One region of the Clostridium sp. LIBA-8841 genome, then DNA from elsewhere that is predicted to be linked to it. Evidence: a T-box and tRNA genes for the amino acid it is inferred to sense, from the RefSeq annotation. Region 1 holds a T-box; the other regions hold tRNA genes.

Region 1 (6,048 bases):
TGGTAGCTTGGATTTTCACTCATTCTCTTGAATGATGCACTCTTAAGTCCTAATGTATCTAGTAAGTTTTCAACTATTCCTTTTAAGTCGAAATAATCGCATTGTCCATATATACCGATTGTTAATATGTTTCTTTCAGTTGGTAATTCATTTTCATCTGCATTTGGAGTATAAGTTTTACCTATCTCAAATAATCTAACTACATCATTACTTCTTGAGGCGTTTCTAGCTAAAGACTCCATCATTGAAGGAAGTGTTGAAGTTCTCATTACACTATAATCTTCTCCTAGTGGATTCTTTATCTTAACAACATTTCTAAGTTCACTATCTTCTGGTAAGCATATTTTATCAAATACCTTTGGACTTACAAATGAATAACTTATAGATTGGTTTAACCCTGATGCTAACATTGCATCTATAACTTTTTCATCTAATAATTGTTTTTTGTCCTTAGCTTCTTTTTCTGTACTAGTTGATATTAATGTAGTTGGAATATTATTATATCCATAAATTCTTGCAACTTCTTCAGCAACATCTTCTCTTATATCAACATCTATTCTAAATGTAGGCACTAAGATTTTTAATGTATCTCCATTTATAGTAGTTTTTAAATCTACGCTGTCTAAACATTTTTTCATTTCTTCTGTTTCTAATGAAGTTCCTAAGAATTTATTTATCCAGCTAGCACTTACTTCAAGAGTCTTTTCCTCTTTAACTTTGTTATAGACATCTATAGTTCCTTCCATAACTTCTCCACAGCCTAATTCTTCAACTAAAGCACATGCTCTGTCTAAAGCTAAAACTGCTAAGTTTGGATCTATGTCTTTTTCAAATCTTGATGAACTTTCAGTTCTTAATCCTAAATTTTTAGAATTAACTCTTATATTAGTTCCATCAAAGTTAGCTGATTCAAATACTATTTCAGTAGTATCATCTTTAACACCTGAGTTTAATCCACCCATGATACCAGCTAAAGCAACGATTTCTTCTCCATCTTTTATGCAAAGAACATCTGAAGTTAATTCTCTTTCAACCTCATCTAAAGTTGTGAATTTTTCTCCATCTTTAGCTCTTTCAACTACTATGTGAGAAGCTTTTAATTCTCTTCTATCAAAAGCGTGCATTGGTTGGCCAAGCTCTAACATAACAAAGTTAGTAATATCAACTATGTTATTTATTGGTCTTACACCAGCATCTAATAATCTTTCTTGCATCCAAGTTGGTGATGGGGCTACTTTTACGTTCTTAACTCCTCTAGCCATATATCTGTTACAAAGTTCATCATTAACTGTAACTTTTATTTCATCATTTATGTTTTTATCACATTTAACTTCAAACTTAGTATTTGGCATTCTATAAGTTTTTCTTGTTGTTGCAGCTGTTTCTCTAGCCATTCCAAGAACACTTAAACAATCAGGTCTATTTGAAGTTATTTCGAAATCTAGAACTTGTTTATTAAGTCCTAAATATTCTTTTATGCAAACTCCTATTGGAGCATCCTCTGGTAAAATCATAAGTCCTATAACTTCTTTTCCGTCAGCGATTCCTAGTTCTTCTTCTGAACAGAACATTCCGTTAGAAACTTCTCCTCTTAATTTACCTTTTTTGATTTTGCTTCCATCAGCTAATATTGCACCATGTAAAGCTACTGGAACTTTATCATGTTCTTTCATATTATCTGCAGCTGTTACTATTTGAATCATTTCTGACCCTATGTTTACTTGACAAATTTTAAGTTTTTCAGCATCTGGATGCTGTTCTATCTTATCTATTTGACAAGTAACTATATTTTCTATTTCTGCTCCAGCAGTTACGACCTCTTCTACTTTTGATCCTGATAAAGTTAAAGCATCGCCTAACTCTTCTGCTGTCATATCTATATCAACGTAATCTTTAAGCCAATTAAATGGTACTTTCATCTTTTTTACCTCCTATTTTAAAACTAGAATTGATTTAAGAATCTCATATCACTTTCGTATAATAATCTTATGTCATCTATTCCATACTTAAGCATAACCATTCTGTCTACACCAAAACCGAAAGCAAATCCACTATAAACTTCTGGATCTATTCCACAGTTTCTTAAAACTTGAGGGTGAACCATACCACAACCTAGTATTTCTATCCAACCTTCTCCTTTACATACTTTACATCCTTTTCCGTTACACACAAAGCATGTAGCATCCATTTCAGCTGATGGCTCAGTGAATGGGAAATGGTGTGGTCTAAACTTAGTTTTAACCTTATCACCAAACATCTTTTTAGCAAATAATTCTAAAGTTCCTTTAAGATCTGCGAAAGTTACATCTTTATCTATAACAAGACCTTCCATTTGATAGAATATTGGTGAGTGTGTAGCATCAACTGCATCTGATCTGAACACTTTACCAGGTGATATCATTTTTATTGGTGGTTCTTGTTTTTCCATAACTCTAGCTTGAACTGGAGAAGTTTGAGTTCTTAAAACTACATTATCATTTATGTAGAATGTATCTTGCTCACTTCTAGCTGGGTGATTTTTAGGAATATTTAAAGCCTCGAAGTTGTAGTAATCTTTCTCAACTTCTGGACCATCCTCTATAGCAAATCCCATTGAAACAAATATTTTCTTCATTTCATCTAAAGTTTGCTCTAATGGATGTTTCTTTCCTATTGTTTGTTTCTTTCCAGGCATTGAAATATCTATTACTTCATTTTTTAACTTTTCTTGTTTCTCAGCTTCTTTAACAGCTTTTATTACAGCTTCTAACTCAACTTCTAAAGCCTCTCTTACTTCATTAGCTAATTTACCAACTACTGGTCTCTCCTCTTTAGATAGAGCTCCCATTCCTCTTAATATAGTTGTAAGCTCTCCCTTTTTACCAAGATATTTAACTCTTATTGCTTCAATAGTAGAACTATCTTTAGCTTCTTTAATTTCCACTAAAGCTAATTCTTTAATTTGATTTAACTTATCTTGCATTTTCATTCTCCTTTCCTGATATATACTTAATATATTAGATTTTATCTTAAAGCTCTTAGAAACTTTAATATTCCTATTAAACTTTCTATTTGCCTAGATAAAGTAAACCCGAATTCAATATAATTAAAAACCTCTACTGAATTAAAGTATGTTTTATCTAAATATAAAAATCTTCTTTTATTAAATTAGCCCTTATTTTAAGTGTTGTAAGGTTATATGGCTCTTTTATTATCACTTTCCTAGTATTGACACAATTCCAAGAAAATAAAATAAACCCCATCCCTATAAACACAAGGGACGGGGTATTCATATCCGTGGTACCACCCTAATTAGCACTAAAATAAATTAGTACTCACTTAATTTAAAATAACGACTATGCCGCTAACTACTACTTTAAATTTCACAGTTAGAACTCCAGAGTGAACTTCAATATAGCTTTCTTAAAATGCTTTCAGTCTTTGGCATTTTTTCCCTGAAAAGAAATTACTACATCTACTCTCTCTATCAATGTTTTTATCTATTCAATTCAAAGTATATTATACATATAATAGTATGCATAATCAAGGTATTTATTATATTTTAACCTTTTATGATTCATATTTCCTAAAATAACAACTAAAGCCTAAAAAAAATTAAGAGGAATTATATTCCTCTTAATTTAACTTTAATTACTTAGCTATCTCTTAAACTAGTGTTTATCTTTAGCTAAATCTAAATGGCTAACTAAAAATAAAATCCTCCTCTAAAATAGAGCTAATTATTTAAATGATTGTCTTATTTTTTCATATATCATTACAGAAGTAGCTACAGCTACATTTAGTGATTCTGCCTCACCTGGCATAGGAATTTTAACCTTTATATCAGCAATTTCATATACCTCATCACTAACACCATTTCCCTCATTGCCAACAGCAATCATAATCTTTCCTTGTAGATTTTCCTCAAAGAAATTATTTTTCCCTTGAAGAGAACTTACCACGAGTCTATATCCATTCTTTTTTAATGATTTTACATATTCTAAAGAATCATCCTCAACAACTGGAATATAAAAGATTGAACCCATTGTTGATCTTAATGTTTTATCATTATATATATCAACAGTACCTTTAGTCATAACTATTCCAGCTGCCCCTGCTGCATGAGCTGTTCTTATAATTGTTCCCATGTTTCCTGGGTCTTGAACTTTATCTACTAAAACAACAAGCTCCCCACTTTTTAATTCCTTGTTTTGCATGTTTACAACACCAACAACTCCTTGTGGATTTTCTGTTGAACAAAGTTGTTTTAAAAGAGCCTCATTCATTTGTATAAGTCTTATATCCTGATTAATCTTTAGGAAAAACTCTGGATTTTTTTCTTTAAAACCTTCTGTAAATATTATTGAATCTATGGATACCTTACTTTTAATAGCTTCTTCTACAAATCTTAGACCTTCAATAAGATATTTATTACTTTTTATTCTATGCTTCTTTTCTTTTAATTTTTTTATCTCTTTAAATAAGTTATTATTTTTACTTTCTATTTCTAACAAAGCAAATAATCCTTTCCTAAAAGACATTAATGTTTAAATATCTTTCCTTCTAATTTTGTTAAGTCCTCTGCTGAACCTATAGCCACAACTATATCGTCCTTATTAATAACATCATCTGCATCTGGAGATATATTAACTTCATTTTGTCTCTTAATAGCCATTACGTTTATTCCGTATTTACTTCTTAAACTTAATTCTTTCATAGACTTTCCATACCACTCTTTTGGACTTTCTATTTCAATTATAGAATAGTCTGGTGATAGTTCTATATAATCTAAAATACTTGAAGAAACTAAGTTATGAGCTACCCTAACACCCATATCTTTTTCAGGTAAAATTACTCTGTCTGCTCCTATTTTATATAAAACCTTAGCATGTAAGTCACTATTACCTTTAGCTATAATATATTTTATTCCCATTTCTTTAACAAGTAATGTTGCCATAACACTAGCTTGTATGTTAGCTCCTATAGTAACAACTGCAACGTCAAAGTTTCTTAATCCTAAAGTTCTTAAAGCATTTTCATCTGTTGCATCCATTTGAACTGCATGAGTTACACTATCTGATATTTCTTGAACTAAATCTTCATTAGAATCAATTGCTAAAACATCATGACCTAAAGCATACAAAGTCTTAGCTACTGATGATCCAAATCTTCCTAATCCTATAATAACGAATTGTTTACTTGACATAAGCCTTACACTCCTAACTTATCCTATTAATATTTTGTCTTCTGGGTATTTGTATGCACTAGGTTTCCTTCTATTAGTTAAAGCTAGAACTACAGTCATAGGACCCACTCTTCCCAAATACATAGTTATCATTATTATTATTTTTCCTATTGCTGAAAGGTATGGAGTCATCCCCAATGTTAAACCAACTGTTGCAAATGCGGATGTAACTTCATACAGTATATATTCTAGTGAGAATCCTGGTTCTGTAACTGCTAAAACTAATGTTCCAAGTACGACTATACCAAAACCTATAAATAAAACGGCAAAAGCCTTATATACTAATTCTTTTGAAATTCTCTTCTTAAATACTTCAGTATCTTCTCTACCTCTTATTATAGAGATTAAAGTAAGAACTACTATACCAAATGTTGCTGTCTTTATACCACCTGCTGTTGACCCTGGTGAACCACCTACAAACATTAATAATATAGTTAAGAATTTTCCTGCTAAAGTCATATCAGTAGTAGATACTGAGTTAAAGCCAGCAGTTCTTGTTGTTGCCGAAGCAAAGAAGGCATTAGTAACTTTATCGCCCCAACTCATATTTTGAAGAGTGTTAGGATTATTATATTCAAAAATGAACATAAGAATAGTTCCACCAATTAAAAGAATTGCTGTTATCATTATTACAACCTTAGAATGTAAAGATAATCTCTTATATCCTTTAAAATTATATAATTCTGACCAAACAGTAAATCCTAATCCACCAATAATAATTAAGGCTGCAATTGTTAGTACTACAGTTTTATTATCAGCATAGCCAACTAAGCTATTTCCAAACAAATCAAATCCAGCATTACAAAAAGCTGAAACTGAATGCC
Region 2 (6,048 bases), 1.2 Mb from region 1:
GCTTTTTGTAGAACGAGCCAACGAGTTACGGTATGTAGCAAGGTTAAGTACTTAAGGTACGGAGCCGAAGGGAAACCGAGTCTGAATAGGGCGACTAGTTGCATGCCGTAGACCCGAAACCGGGTGACCTATCCATGGCCAGGTTGAAGCGAGGGTAAAACCTCGTGGAGGACCGAACCACGTTGCTGTTGAAAAAGCATGGGATGAGCTGTGGATAGCGGAGAAATTCCAATCGAACCCGGAGATAGCTGGTTCTCTCCGAAATAGCTTTAGGGCTAGCGTCGAGTATGAGTAGTGGAGGTAGAGCACTGAATGGGCTAGGGGGCATAGCGCTTACCGAACCTTATCAAACTCCGAATGCCACATACTTTGAGCTCGGCAGTCAGACTACGAATGATAAGATCCGTGGTCAAAAGGGAAACAGCCCAGATCGTCAGCTAAGGTCCCAAAGTGTAAGTTAAGTGGGAAAGGATGTGAGATTTCTAAGACAACTAGGATGTTGGCTTAGAAGCAGCCACTCATTAAAAGAGTGCGTAATAGCTCACTAGTCGAGAGATCTTGCGCCGAAAATGTAACGGGGCTAAACTTACCACCGAAGCTACGGGCTTGAACTTAGTTCAAGCGGTAGGAGAGCGTCGTAACCGGGCTGAAGTCGTACCGTAAGGAGCGGTGGACTGGTTACGAGTGAGAATGTTGGCATCAGTAGCGAGATGTGGGTGAGAATCCCACAGGCCGAAAACCTAAGGTTTCCTCAGGAAGGTTCGTCCGCTGAGGGTTAGTCGGGACCTAAGCCGAGGCCGAAAGGCGTAGGTGATGGACAACTGGTTGATATTCCAGTACCACTACCATCGTTATTATCGATGGCGTGACGCAGGAGGATAGTGTGTGCTAGCTATTGGATGCTAGTCTAAGCATTTAGGCAGTGAAAGTAGGCAAATCCGCTTTCATAATGCTGAGGTGTGATGGGGAAGGTTCTACGGAACCGAAGTACATGATTCCACGCTGCCAAGAAAAGCGTCTAGAGAGAGAAGTAGTGCCCGTACCGCAAACCGACACAGGTAGGTGAGGAGAGAATCCTAAGGCCGGCGGAAGAATTACAGTTAAGGAACTCGGCAAATTGACCCCGTAAGTTCGCGAGAAGGGGTGCCTACGAGAGTAGGCCGCAGAGAATAGGCCCAAGCAACTGTTTAGCAAAAACACAGGTCTCTGCTAAAGCGTAAGCTGATGTATAGGGGCTGACGCCTGCCCGGTGCTGGAAGGTTAAGGGGAACACTTAGCGCAAGCGAAGGTGTGAACTTAAGCCCCAGTAAACGGCGGCCGTAACTATAACGGTCCTAAGGTAGCGAAATTCCTTGTCAGGTAAGTTCTGACCCGCACGAATGGCGTAATGACTTGGGCACTGTCTCAACTGTAAATCCGGCGAAGTTGTAGTGCGAGTGAAGATGCTCGCTACCCGCGATTGGACGGAAAGACCCCGTAGAGCTTTACTGTAGCTTAGCATTGAGTTTTGGTATTGTCTGTACAGGATAGGTGGGAGACTAGGAAACCAGGGCGTCAGCCTTGGTGGAGTCATCCTTGGGATACCACCCTGACAGTACTGAAATTCTAACTGGCGGCCATGAATCTGGTCACAGGACATTGTTAGGTGGGCAGTTTGACTGGGGCGGTCGCCTCCTAAAAAGTAACGGAGGCGCCCAAAGGTTCCCTCAGAACGGTCGGAAATCGTTCGTAGAGTGCAAAGGCAGAAGGGAGCCTGACTGCGACACCCACAAGTGGAGCAGGGACGAAAGTCGGGCTTAGTGATCCGGTGGTACCTCGTGGGAGGGCCATCGCTCAACGGATAAAAGCTACCTCGGGGATAACAGGCTGATCTCCCCCAAGAGTCCACATCGACGGGGAGGTTTGGCACCTCGATGTCGGCTCGTCGCATCCTGGGGCTGAAGTAGGTCCCAAGGGTTGGGCTGTTCGCCCATTAAAGCGGCACGCGAGCTGGGTTCAGAACGTCGTGAGACAGTTCGGTCCCTATCCGTCGCGGGCGTAGGAAATTTGAGAGGAGCTGTCCTTAGTACGAGAGGACCGGGATGGACTGACCTCTGGTGTACCAGTTGTTCTGCCAAGAGCACAGCTGGGTAGCTAAGTCGGGAATGGATAAACGCTGAAAGCATCTAAGCGTGAAGCCAACCTCAAGATGAGATTTCCCATAGCGTAAGCTAGTAAGATCCCTTGAAGAACACAAGGTTGATAGGTCGGGGGTGTAAGCATGGTAACATGTTCAGCTGACCGATACTAATAGATCGAGGGCTTGACCAAATATAGTAAATTAAATATGTGCAATTTTGAAAGAACAAAAATCTTTCTAAAACATCTGGTGATGATGTTCTTTAGGGTAACACCCGTTCCCATTCCGAACACGACGGTTAAGCCTTTAGAAGCCAATGGTACTGCACGGGAGACTGTGTGGGAGAGTAGGTGGTCGCCAGGTTTTTATTTTATGGCTCGATAGCTCAGTCGGTAGAGCAGAGGACTGAAAATCCTCGTGTCGCTGGTTCGATTCCTGCTCGAGCCACCAAAAGCTTAGTGAATTTTCACTAAGCTTTTTTTATTTTGAAAATTATATATTATTGAACTATAAAAGGACTATTTAGAAAGTTTATTATGTAAATAAATCTTCTAAATAGTCCTTATTAATTAGAAAATCCACAATAAGTAGATTCTTAGTTTGTACAAACAAAAGGGGAAGTGATTAAAGATATTATGGGGGAAGTATCATTAATTACTACAAAACTAAGAAATTTTCTACTTATTAATCGTGGATATTTTAATTATGGACAAATATATAATTAATATACATAAATTGTAAAATAATTTTAGTTATGAATAAATAAATATTACTTTTAATACTCTTTAATAAATAAATTAATATTAAAAGTTGTTCAATAAAATAGTTTTAATATGATAGAAATATTCTAAATGATTGATGGGGTGTTTAAATGAAGGATATCGTTATAATTGGGACTGAAAATATAGGGACAGAAATTGTTAAAATAATTGAATGCATAAATTTAAATAGGGATACATGGAATATATTAGGCTTTATAAGTCTTAAAAATGATGAGGAAAAAGAAATTATTGATGGTTATAATGTTTTAGGTTCTTTAGATTCGATGTGTGATTATTTTGAAAATAGAAAAAGAGATAAATTTTATTTTTTAAAAAGATTAGAGAGTAAGAATGAGTTATTCACAATTATAGCAGTAGATAACTGTGAACTAAAAAAAGAGATTGAAAAGAAATTAAATAATAAGATAAAGTTTGCTACTATTATTCACCCTGATACTAAATATATTAATGAAAGCAATATAGGGGAAGGATCTGTTATATATCCAGGTTTGATTAGTATTGGAAATTTGAATATTGGAAAACATGTTATTTTAAAACAAAAGTGTTCTTTAGGAAATAATGTGAAAATAGGAGATTATTCTTTTATAGCTTTGAACAGTAATATTGATAGTAATGTTAATATTAATGAGTGTGCTTATATTGAAGCTAATACAACAGTTTTAGCAAATAACAATATAGAAAAGAACAGATATATAAAAACAGGAAGCTTAGTCTATTAATAATATTTAAAGAGTATAAAAATAGATGTTTTTTTGATTACGCATGTTTTTTAGATAGGAATGTAATAATATCTTAGTGATTATTTAAAAATCAATATTCAACTAGAATATAGCTTAAAAAAAGAAGATTCAATTAAAATGAATCTTCTTTTATTTTTATATTTTCTTGTTCTTTATTAAAATTATCTATACTTAAGGAATATTTTATTTTTAAATTATTAGTAAAGAAAACTTCTATTCTGTTTATACTAACAAAGCTTTTTAGATTACTACTCAAAGTCTTTATAAAATTAATACATTGCTCTTTATTATAATTAGTATCATCAAATAAAAGAGAAATAGTGTAGGAATTTGTACCATTTTCAATTAAATCTTTTGTATATTTAAAATTTTCTCCGAATTCTTTTTTTACGGTATCAGAAATTATTATTCTAATTTTATCGTTATCTCCAATATTTTTATTATTAAGGGAGTTATCTAAATTTCCCTTATTATCTAAAGGTAGATCTGAGTTTAAATTATTACTTGATTCTTCTCTTTTTAAAATGTTTGATTGAGAAAATGGGTGTTTTATAAGCACTATTGAGAGAGAAAAAATAATGATTATTCCAAATAAAAGTAGAAGATTTTTATATTTATAATTTTTATTAAAAGCAAATATTAATAAGAATAATATAATTAAAGTGAATGGAATTATTAACAATTTAGTCATAAGTTTAAATTATCTCCTTATTAGGTTATAAGACAATTTTAACATACTTTAGAGGTTATAATAGAAGTATGCATATTAATTAAATGTTAATATAGTTAACAAAATGTTCAAAAATATATTGACAGAAGAAAATGGGAGGAGTATTATATAATTACAGTCACCCAGAGGGGGTGTCATATGTGAAATATATAGGGAGTGATGCAAATGAATACAGAAAAGAAGAAAGCATTACAATGTTTAAAAACTGCAAAGGGACAGGTAGAAGGAATAATTAAAATGATTGAGGATGAGAGGTACTGTATTGATATTTCTAATCAAATAATGGCTTCTCAAGCATTATTAAAAAAAGCCAATAAACTAATATTACAGCAACATATGCATAACTGTGTTAAAGGTGCTTTTGAAAATAATGAATCTAAAGAAGAAAAGATAGAAGAAATATTAAGTGTATTAAATAAGCTAATAGATAAATAAATTTAATAATATTCTAATGATGTATTTAATTTTATATAAAATATAAAATTATTTGGATCTGTTGTTTTTGGAGGTTCAAAACATATGGTTTGAGCAGCTTAAAGCGAATTTGGAATAAACAGTAAATTGAAATAATTAATAAAGTAAGTACATAAATTCTAATGATTTATTTAATTCTATATAAAATATAAAATTATTTAAATCTGTTGTTTTTGGAGGTTCAAAATTTGTATTTTGAGCAGCTTAAAGTGAATCTAGAATAAATAATAAATTTAAATAGGTGATTTATTATTTAAGTAATAAAGTAATTGTATAAATTCTAATGATTTAAATAATTCTATAGAAATATAAAATTATTTAAATCTGTTGTTTTTGGAGGTTCAAAATTTGTATTTTGAGTAGCTTAAAGCGAATTTAGAATAAATTTAAATAGTTAATCTATTATTTAAGTAATAAATTAAGTACATAAATTCTAATGGTTTAAACAAGTTTATAGAAAATATAAAGTTATTTAAATCTATTGTTTTTGGAGGTTCAAAATATTATATTTTGAGCAGCTTAAAGCAAATTTAGAATAAGTTATGGATTAAACCTGTTATGTTAATAGAAAAATAAAATATAAACGGAATTCTAATGATGCATTTAATTTTATAGAAAATATAAAGTTATTTGGATCTGTTGTTTTGAGAGGTTCAAAATATTGTGTTTTGAGTAGCTTAAAGCAAACTTAGGATGGGATGAAGATTAACCTGCTATTTTATTAATTTTACAAAAAAATTAATAGTAACCAAGGAGGCAGAAGTATGGAACGAATACTCAAGGTAAAAGGAATGACCTGTGCATCCTGTGCAGCAGCTATTGAAAAAGCTGTAGGTAAAATGGATGGAGTCGAAAGTTCTAATGTTAATTATGCCACAGAGGAATTAAAAGTAATCTATGATAATAATAAGGTTAACTTAGAACAAATAAGACAAAAAGTCGAAAAATTAGGTTATTCTGTAGAAGATAATACTAAGAAAGAAATATTTAAAGTTGAAGGAATGACATGTGCATCCTGTGCAGCGGCCATCGAAAAAGGTGTAAGTAGACTTGATGGGGTTGAAAATGCAAATGTAAATTTTGCTACAGAAACTTTAAATGTTGAGTTTGACAAAGACAAGGTTTCTTTTGAGGATATCAATAATAAAGTTAATAAGCTGGGATATAAGCTTAAAGACGATGAAAAACAATTGACTTATAAAG
Region 3 (6,048 bases), 1.3 Mb from region 1:
CAACGAGTTACGGTATGTAGCAAGGTTAAGTACTTAAGGTACGGAGCCGAAGGGAAACCGAGTCTGAATAGGGCGACTAGTTGCATGCCGTAGACCCGAAACCGGGTGACCTATCCATGGCCAGGTTGAAGCGAGGGTAAAACCTCGTGGAGGACCGAACCACGTTGCTGTTGAAAAAGCATGGGATGAGCTGTGGATAGCGGAGAAATTCCAATCGAACCCGGAGATAGCTGGTTCTCTCCGAAATAGCTTTAGGGCTAGCGTCGAGTATGAGTAGTGGAGGTAGAGCACTGAATGGGCTAGGGGGCATAGCGCTTACCGAACCTTATCAAACTCCGAATGCCACATACTTTGAGCTCGGCAGTCAGACTACGAATGATAAGATCCGTGGTCAAAAGGGAAACAGCCCAGATCGTCAGCTAAGGTCCCAAAGTGTAAGTTAAGTGGGAAAGGATGTGAGATTTCTAAGACAACTAGGATGTTGGCTTAGAAGCAGCCACTCATTAAAAGAGTGCGTAATAGCTCACTAGTCGAGAGATCTTGCGCCGAAAATGTAACGGGGCTAAACTTACCACCGAAGCTACGGGCTTGAACTTAGTTCAAGCGGTAGGAGAGCGTCGTAACCGGGCTGAAGTCGTACCGTAAGGAGCGGTGGACTGGTTACGAGTGAGAATGTTGGCATCAGTAGCGAGATGTGGGTGAGAATCCCACAGGCCGAAAACCTAAGGTTTCCTCAGGAAGGTTCGTCCGCTGAGGGTTAGTCGGGACCTAAGCCGAGGCCGAAAGGCGTAGGTGATGGACAACTGGTTGATATTCCAGTACCACTACCATCGTTATTATCGATGGCGTGACGCAGGAGGATAGTGTGTGCTAGCTATTGGATGCTAGTCTAAGCATTTAGGCAGTGAAAGTAGGCAAATCCGCTTTCATAATGCTGAGGTGTGATGGGGAAGGTTCTACGGAACCGAAGTACATGATTCCACGCTGCCAAGAAAAGCGTCTAGAGAGAGAAGTAGTGCCCGTACCGCAAACCGACACAGGTAGGTGAGGAGAGAATCCTAAGGCCGGCGGAAGAATTACAGTTAAGGAACTCGGCAAATTGACCCCGTAAGTTCGCGAGAAGGGGTGCCTACGAGAGTAGGCCGCAGAGAATAGGCCCAAGCAACTGTTTAGCAAAAACACAGGTCTCTGCTAAAGCGTAAGCTGATGTATAGGGGCTGACGCCTGCCCGGTGCTGGAAGGTTAAGGGGAACACTTAGCGCAAGCGAAGGTGTGAACTTAAGCCCCAGTAAACGGCGGCCGTAACTATAACGGTCCTAAGGTAGCGAAATTCCTTGTCAGGTAAGTTCTGACCCGCACGAATGGCGTAATGACTTGGGCACTGTCTCAACTGTAAATCCGGCGAAGTTGTAGTGCGAGTGAAGATGCTCGCTACCCGCGATTGGACGGAAAGACCCCGTAGAGCTTTACTGTAGCTTAGCATTGAGTTTTGGTATTGTCTGTACAGGATAGGTGGGAGACTAGGAAACCAGGGCGTCAGCCTTGGTGGAGTCATCCTTGGGATACCACCCTGACAGTACTGAAATTCTAACTGGCGGCCATGAATCTGGTCACAGGACATTGTTAGGTGGGCAGTTTGACTGGGGCGGTCGCCTCCTAAAAAGTAACGGAGGCGCCCAAAGGTTCCCTCAGAACGGTCGGAAATCGTTCGTAGAGTGCAAAGGCAGAAGGGAGCCTGACTGCGACACCCACAAGTGGAGCAGGGACGAAAGTCGGGCTTAGTGATCCGGTGGTACCTCGTGGGAGGGCCATCGCTCAACGGATAAAAGCTACCTCGGGGATAACAGGCTGATCTCCCCCAAGAGTCCACATCGACGGGGAGGTTTGGCACCTCGATGTCGGCTCGTCGCATCCTGGGGCTGAAGTAGGTCCCAAGGGTTGGGCTGTTCGCCCATTAAAGCGGCACGCGAGCTGGGTTCAGAACGTCGTGAGACAGTTCGGTCCCTATCCGTCGCGGGCGTAGGAAATTTGAGAGGAGCTGTCCTTAGTACGAGAGGACCGGGATGGACTGACCTCTGGTGTACCAGTTGTTCTGCCAAGAGCACAGCTGGGTAGCTAAGTCGGGAATGGATAAACGCTGAAAGCATCTAAGCGTGAAGCCAACCTCAAGATGAGATTTCCCATAGCGTAAGCTAGTAAGATCCCTTGAAGAACACAAGGTTGATAGGTCGGGGGTGTAAGCATGGTAACATGTTCAGCTGACCGATACTAATAGATCGAGGGCTTGACCAAATATAGTAAATTAAATATGTGCAATTTTGAAAGAACAAAAATCTTTCTAAAACATCTGGTGATGATGTTCTTTAGGGTAACACCCGTTCCCATTCCGAACACGACGGTTAAGCCTTTAGAAGCCAATGGTACTGCACGGGAGACTGTGTGGGAGAGTAGGTGGTCGCCAGGTTTTTATTTTATGGCTCGATAGCTCAGTCGGTAGAGCAGAGGACTGAAAATCCTCGTGTCGCTGGTTCGATTCCTGCTCGAGCCACCAAAAGCTTAGTGAAAATTCACTAAGCTTTTTTTATAGATATAGTAAACTATTATGTAGATTTTAATATTATATATTATAAATATTAAAAAAATGGTCTATTTATAGACCATTTTTTGTTTTAATCTAAATTTTTTAAAGTCTCTAATACCTTATCTATGTGTCCTTTAACTCTAACTTTTCTAAAATCTTGTACTAATATACCTTCTTTATCAATTATAAAGGTACTTCTTTCTATGCCCATATATTTTTTCCCATACATATTTTTTTCTTTTATTACATCATATAATTTACATACAGTTTCATCAGGATCACTAAGTAATACAAATGGAAGTGATAATTTAGTAATAAATTTATCATGAGATGCTAGAGAGTCTCTAGAAACTCCAAGAATAATTGTATTTAGATCATTAAAGTTTTGTATATTATCTCTGAAATCGCAGGCTTCAGTAGTACAACCAGCCGTATTATCTTTAGGATAGAAGTATAAAACTATGTTTTTTCCTTTATAATCGCTTAGAGAATGCTCTTTTTCATCAGAACCCATAAGTTTAAAGTCTGGAGCTAATTTATTTATTTCAATTGACATAAGAATCCCTCCTTTTAATTGTTTATATTATATAATAATTATTATTTATTATCAATAAATTGGTTTTTTAAACTATTTATAATATTAATTTATCTGATTTTAACTACGATTGTTAAACTTAAAAAGTAATAAATACATAATTTTTAAACATATTGTATTAAAATCCAAAGTTATTTTATAGATTATAAAAATACTCAGAATTCCTTTGTAATTCATAAAATGTATGTTAATATATGAAGTATAGGAAAATAAAACTTTAATTGCAAAGGAGATAATATATATGGAAAAGAAAGTTTTAGCAACAGTTGGAAATACAGAAATAACTTCAGACTATATAGATGAGATAATAGCAAGATACCCAGCTCAACAACAAGCTATGCTTGCTAGTGAAGAAGGTAGAAGACAAGTTTTAGAGCAAGCTATAGCATTTGAATTAATGTCTGAATTTGCAAAAGAAACTGGATTAGATAAAACTGAACAGTTTAAAGATCAATTAAATAAATTTGCTAAAGAATTATTAGCTCAAATGGTTATGCAAAAAACTTTATCACAAGTTACTGTAACTGATGAGGAAGCAAAGGCTTACTATGAAGATCATAAAGATAACTTTGTTGAGTTAGAAACTGTAACAGCTAAGCATATATTAGTTGAATCAGAAGAAGAAGCTAAGAAAGTAGAAGAAGAAATAGCTTCAGGAGCAGTTACTTTTGAAGATGCTGCAAACAAATATTCAAGTTGTCCTTCAAAAGAACAAGGTGGTAACTTAGGTTCATTCTCAAAAGGAATGATGGTTCCTGAATTCGAAGAGGCTGCATTCAACCTAGAATTAGGTGTAGTTAGTGCTCCAGTTAAAACTCAATTTGGATATCACTTAATAAAAGTAGAAGACAAAACAGAAGCTAAAACAAAAGCTTTTGAAGATGTTAAAGATCAAGTTGTTAACATGTTAATTCAAGAAAGACAACAAAAGAAATACTTAGAATTAATAAAAGAATTAAGAGAAAAGTACGGTGTTAAATTAGCTTAATTCTAATTTAAATTCTTTTAAAAGGGTTAAATATGGGATTTTTTATCCTATATCTAACTCTTTTTTTATTGTTTTTATGTGTAGTTAAATCTATAAAGGTTAATACTTAAGAGAGTATATTAAATAATAAGTAGATTTTACTACTTTGTAAGATAAATGTATAAATCTTTTTCAAGTATTTGTGGTATAATTAGGTTTAGTTATTTTACAAAAAAATAGATAATAAGCAGAGGTGAACAACTTGAAGGATTGGCTTGAGATTGAGAAAAGTATTTTTTCTCATTGGAGAATGATATTTAGCATATCCAAGAAAGAATTTAAAAAAGAGTTTGCTGGCTCTAAGTTAGGAATGGCTTGGGCTATAATAAGACCATTAGCTATGATAACTGTTTTCTGGATGATATTTTCAACTGGATTGAAGCAAAGAGTTCAGAATGTAGAAGTAAGCTACTTAGTTTGGCTAGTTTCAGCATACATACCATGGATATTTATTTCTGACGTAATTGTGGCAGGAGCGAGTTCAATAAGGGTTAACTCCTTTTTGGTTAAAAAGGTTAAATTCCCTGTAGAAATATTACCTACTATAAGAATAGCAATTAGTTTTTACACATTTTTAGTTTTATTAGTAATAAGCTTTATAATATTTGCAGCTAATGGTGATTTAGGATTAATAAATATACCTAAATTAATTTATGCTATTGTAATAACAATAATATTCTTAGCAGCGTTATCAAGATTATTATCTGCATGGGTAGTAATGTCAATTGATATACTACATGGAATATCTGTATTTATGCAATTTTTATTCTGGATGTGTCCAGTTATGTGGCAAGCAGGATCATTGCCTGTAGCTAGAAGTATGCCTTGGATTGAAACAATATTAAAATTAAACCCTTTATATTATTTAGCGGTTTTATTTAGAGACGCATATTTAGGAACACATACAGTTGGTATAAAATATGGAGTTTATTTCTGGATAGTAACAATAATATTATTCATATTTGGTTCTAAAGTATTCAATAAATTTAGACCAGAATTTGATGATGTTTTATAAAAAGAGAGGTACAGAATATGTCTGTTGCTATAAGAGTTAGAAACTTAACTAAAAAATATAAATTATATCAAAAGAGAGCTGAAAGATTAGCTAATGCTTTTGGTAAAGAAAAGAATATAAAAGAATTTTATGCTCTAAAAGGAGTTTCTTTTGAAATAGGCAAAGGCGAATGTGTTGGTATTATCGGTCATAATGGGGCCGGTAAATCAACACTTTTAAAATTGCTAACAGGTGTAGCATTTCCTACTTCAGGAGAAATTGAGATAAATGGAAGATTAGCATCCATGCTAGAATTAGGTTCTGGATTCAATCCAGAGCTTACAGGTATGGAAAACATTTATTTTAATGGTAGCTTAAATGGTTTAACAAAGGAAGAGATAGATTCAAGATTAAAGGATATATTAGAATTTGCTGATATAGGTAAATTTATAGATCAACCTGTAAAAAACTATTCAAGTGGTATGTTTGCAAGGTTAGCTTTTGCTGTAGCTATAAACGTAGATCCTGATATATTAATAGTTGACGAAATATTATCAGTTGGTGATGTTGGCTTTCAAGTTAAATGTATGGAAAAGTTTAATGAGTTTAAGAAAAAAGGTAAGACAATACTTTACGTTTCTCATGGACTTGGTACAGTTAAAAAATTCTGTGATAGAGCAATATGGCTTCAAAAAGGTGAAGTTGTGGATGATGGGAATTCCGTAATTGTAGTAGAGAGATACTACAATTTAAATTTCAATCCAGCTAATATAGAACAACTAAAAGAGCACAAAAGTGACATAATAAATAGTATATTAGTTAAATCTAATGTTAAGGAAGTTGAATATCAC

The links. A T-box is a leader RNA that pairs with one kind of tRNA and senses whether it is charged. The one in region 1 lies ahead of pheS (phenylalanine--tRNA ligase subunit alpha), so its partner is inferred to be a tRNA-Phe.
Region 2: it has a tRNA-Phe gene. The T-box ahead of pheS (phenylalanine--tRNA ligase subunit alpha) is inferred to sense a tRNA for this amino acid. The anticodon was not compared.
Region 3: it has a tRNA-Phe gene. The T-box ahead of pheS (phenylalanine--tRNA ligase subunit alpha) is inferred to sense a tRNA for this amino acid. The anticodon was not compared.

Annotation. Positions count from the first base shown of each region.
Region 1 is NZ_CM173488.1:2,954,123-2,960,170, forward strand. It holds gene pheT (phenylalanine--tRNA ligase subunit beta) at 1-1,919, opposite strand, end outside; gene pheS (phenylalanine--tRNA ligase subunit alpha) at 1,943-2,962, opposite strand; T-box leader at 3,253-3,479, opposite strand; gene AC2A4K_RS12910 (TrmH family RNA methyltransferase) at 3,720-4,493, opposite strand; gene AC2A4K_RS12915 (potassium channel family protein) at 4,520-5,185, opposite strand; gene AC2A4K_RS12920 (TrkH family potassium uptake protein) at 5,204-6,048, opposite strand, start outside.
Region 2 is NZ_CM173488.1:310,734-316,781, forward strand. It holds rRNA gene AC2A4K_RS01345 (23S ribosomal RNA) at 1-2,310, shown strand, start outside; rRNA gene rrf (5S ribosomal RNA) at 2,365-2,482, shown strand; tRNA gene AC2A4K_RS01355 (tRNA-Phe) at 2,494-2,569, shown strand; gene AC2A4K_RS01360 (LbetaH domain-containing protein) at 2,991-3,620, shown strand; gene AC2A4K_RS01365 (hypothetical protein) at 3,754-4,332, opposite strand; gene AC2A4K_RS01370 (metal-sensing transcriptional repressor) at 4,537-4,806, shown strand; gene AC2A4K_RS01375 (heavy metal translocating P-type ATPase) at 5,610-6,048, shown strand, end outside.
Region 3 is NZ_CM173488.1:398,449-404,496, forward strand. It holds rRNA gene AC2A4K_RS01705 (23S ribosomal RNA) at 1-2,292, shown strand, start outside; rRNA gene rrf (5S ribosomal RNA) at 2,347-2,464, shown strand; tRNA gene AC2A4K_RS01715 (tRNA-Phe) at 2,476-2,551, shown strand; gene AC2A4K_RS01720 (peroxiredoxin) at 2,670-3,137, opposite strand; gene AC2A4K_RS01725 (peptidylprolyl isomerase) at 3,418-4,164, shown strand; gene AC2A4K_RS01730 (ABC transporter permease) at 4,397-5,218, shown strand; gene AC2A4K_RS01735 (ABC transporter ATP-binding protein) at 5,236-6,048, shown strand, end outside.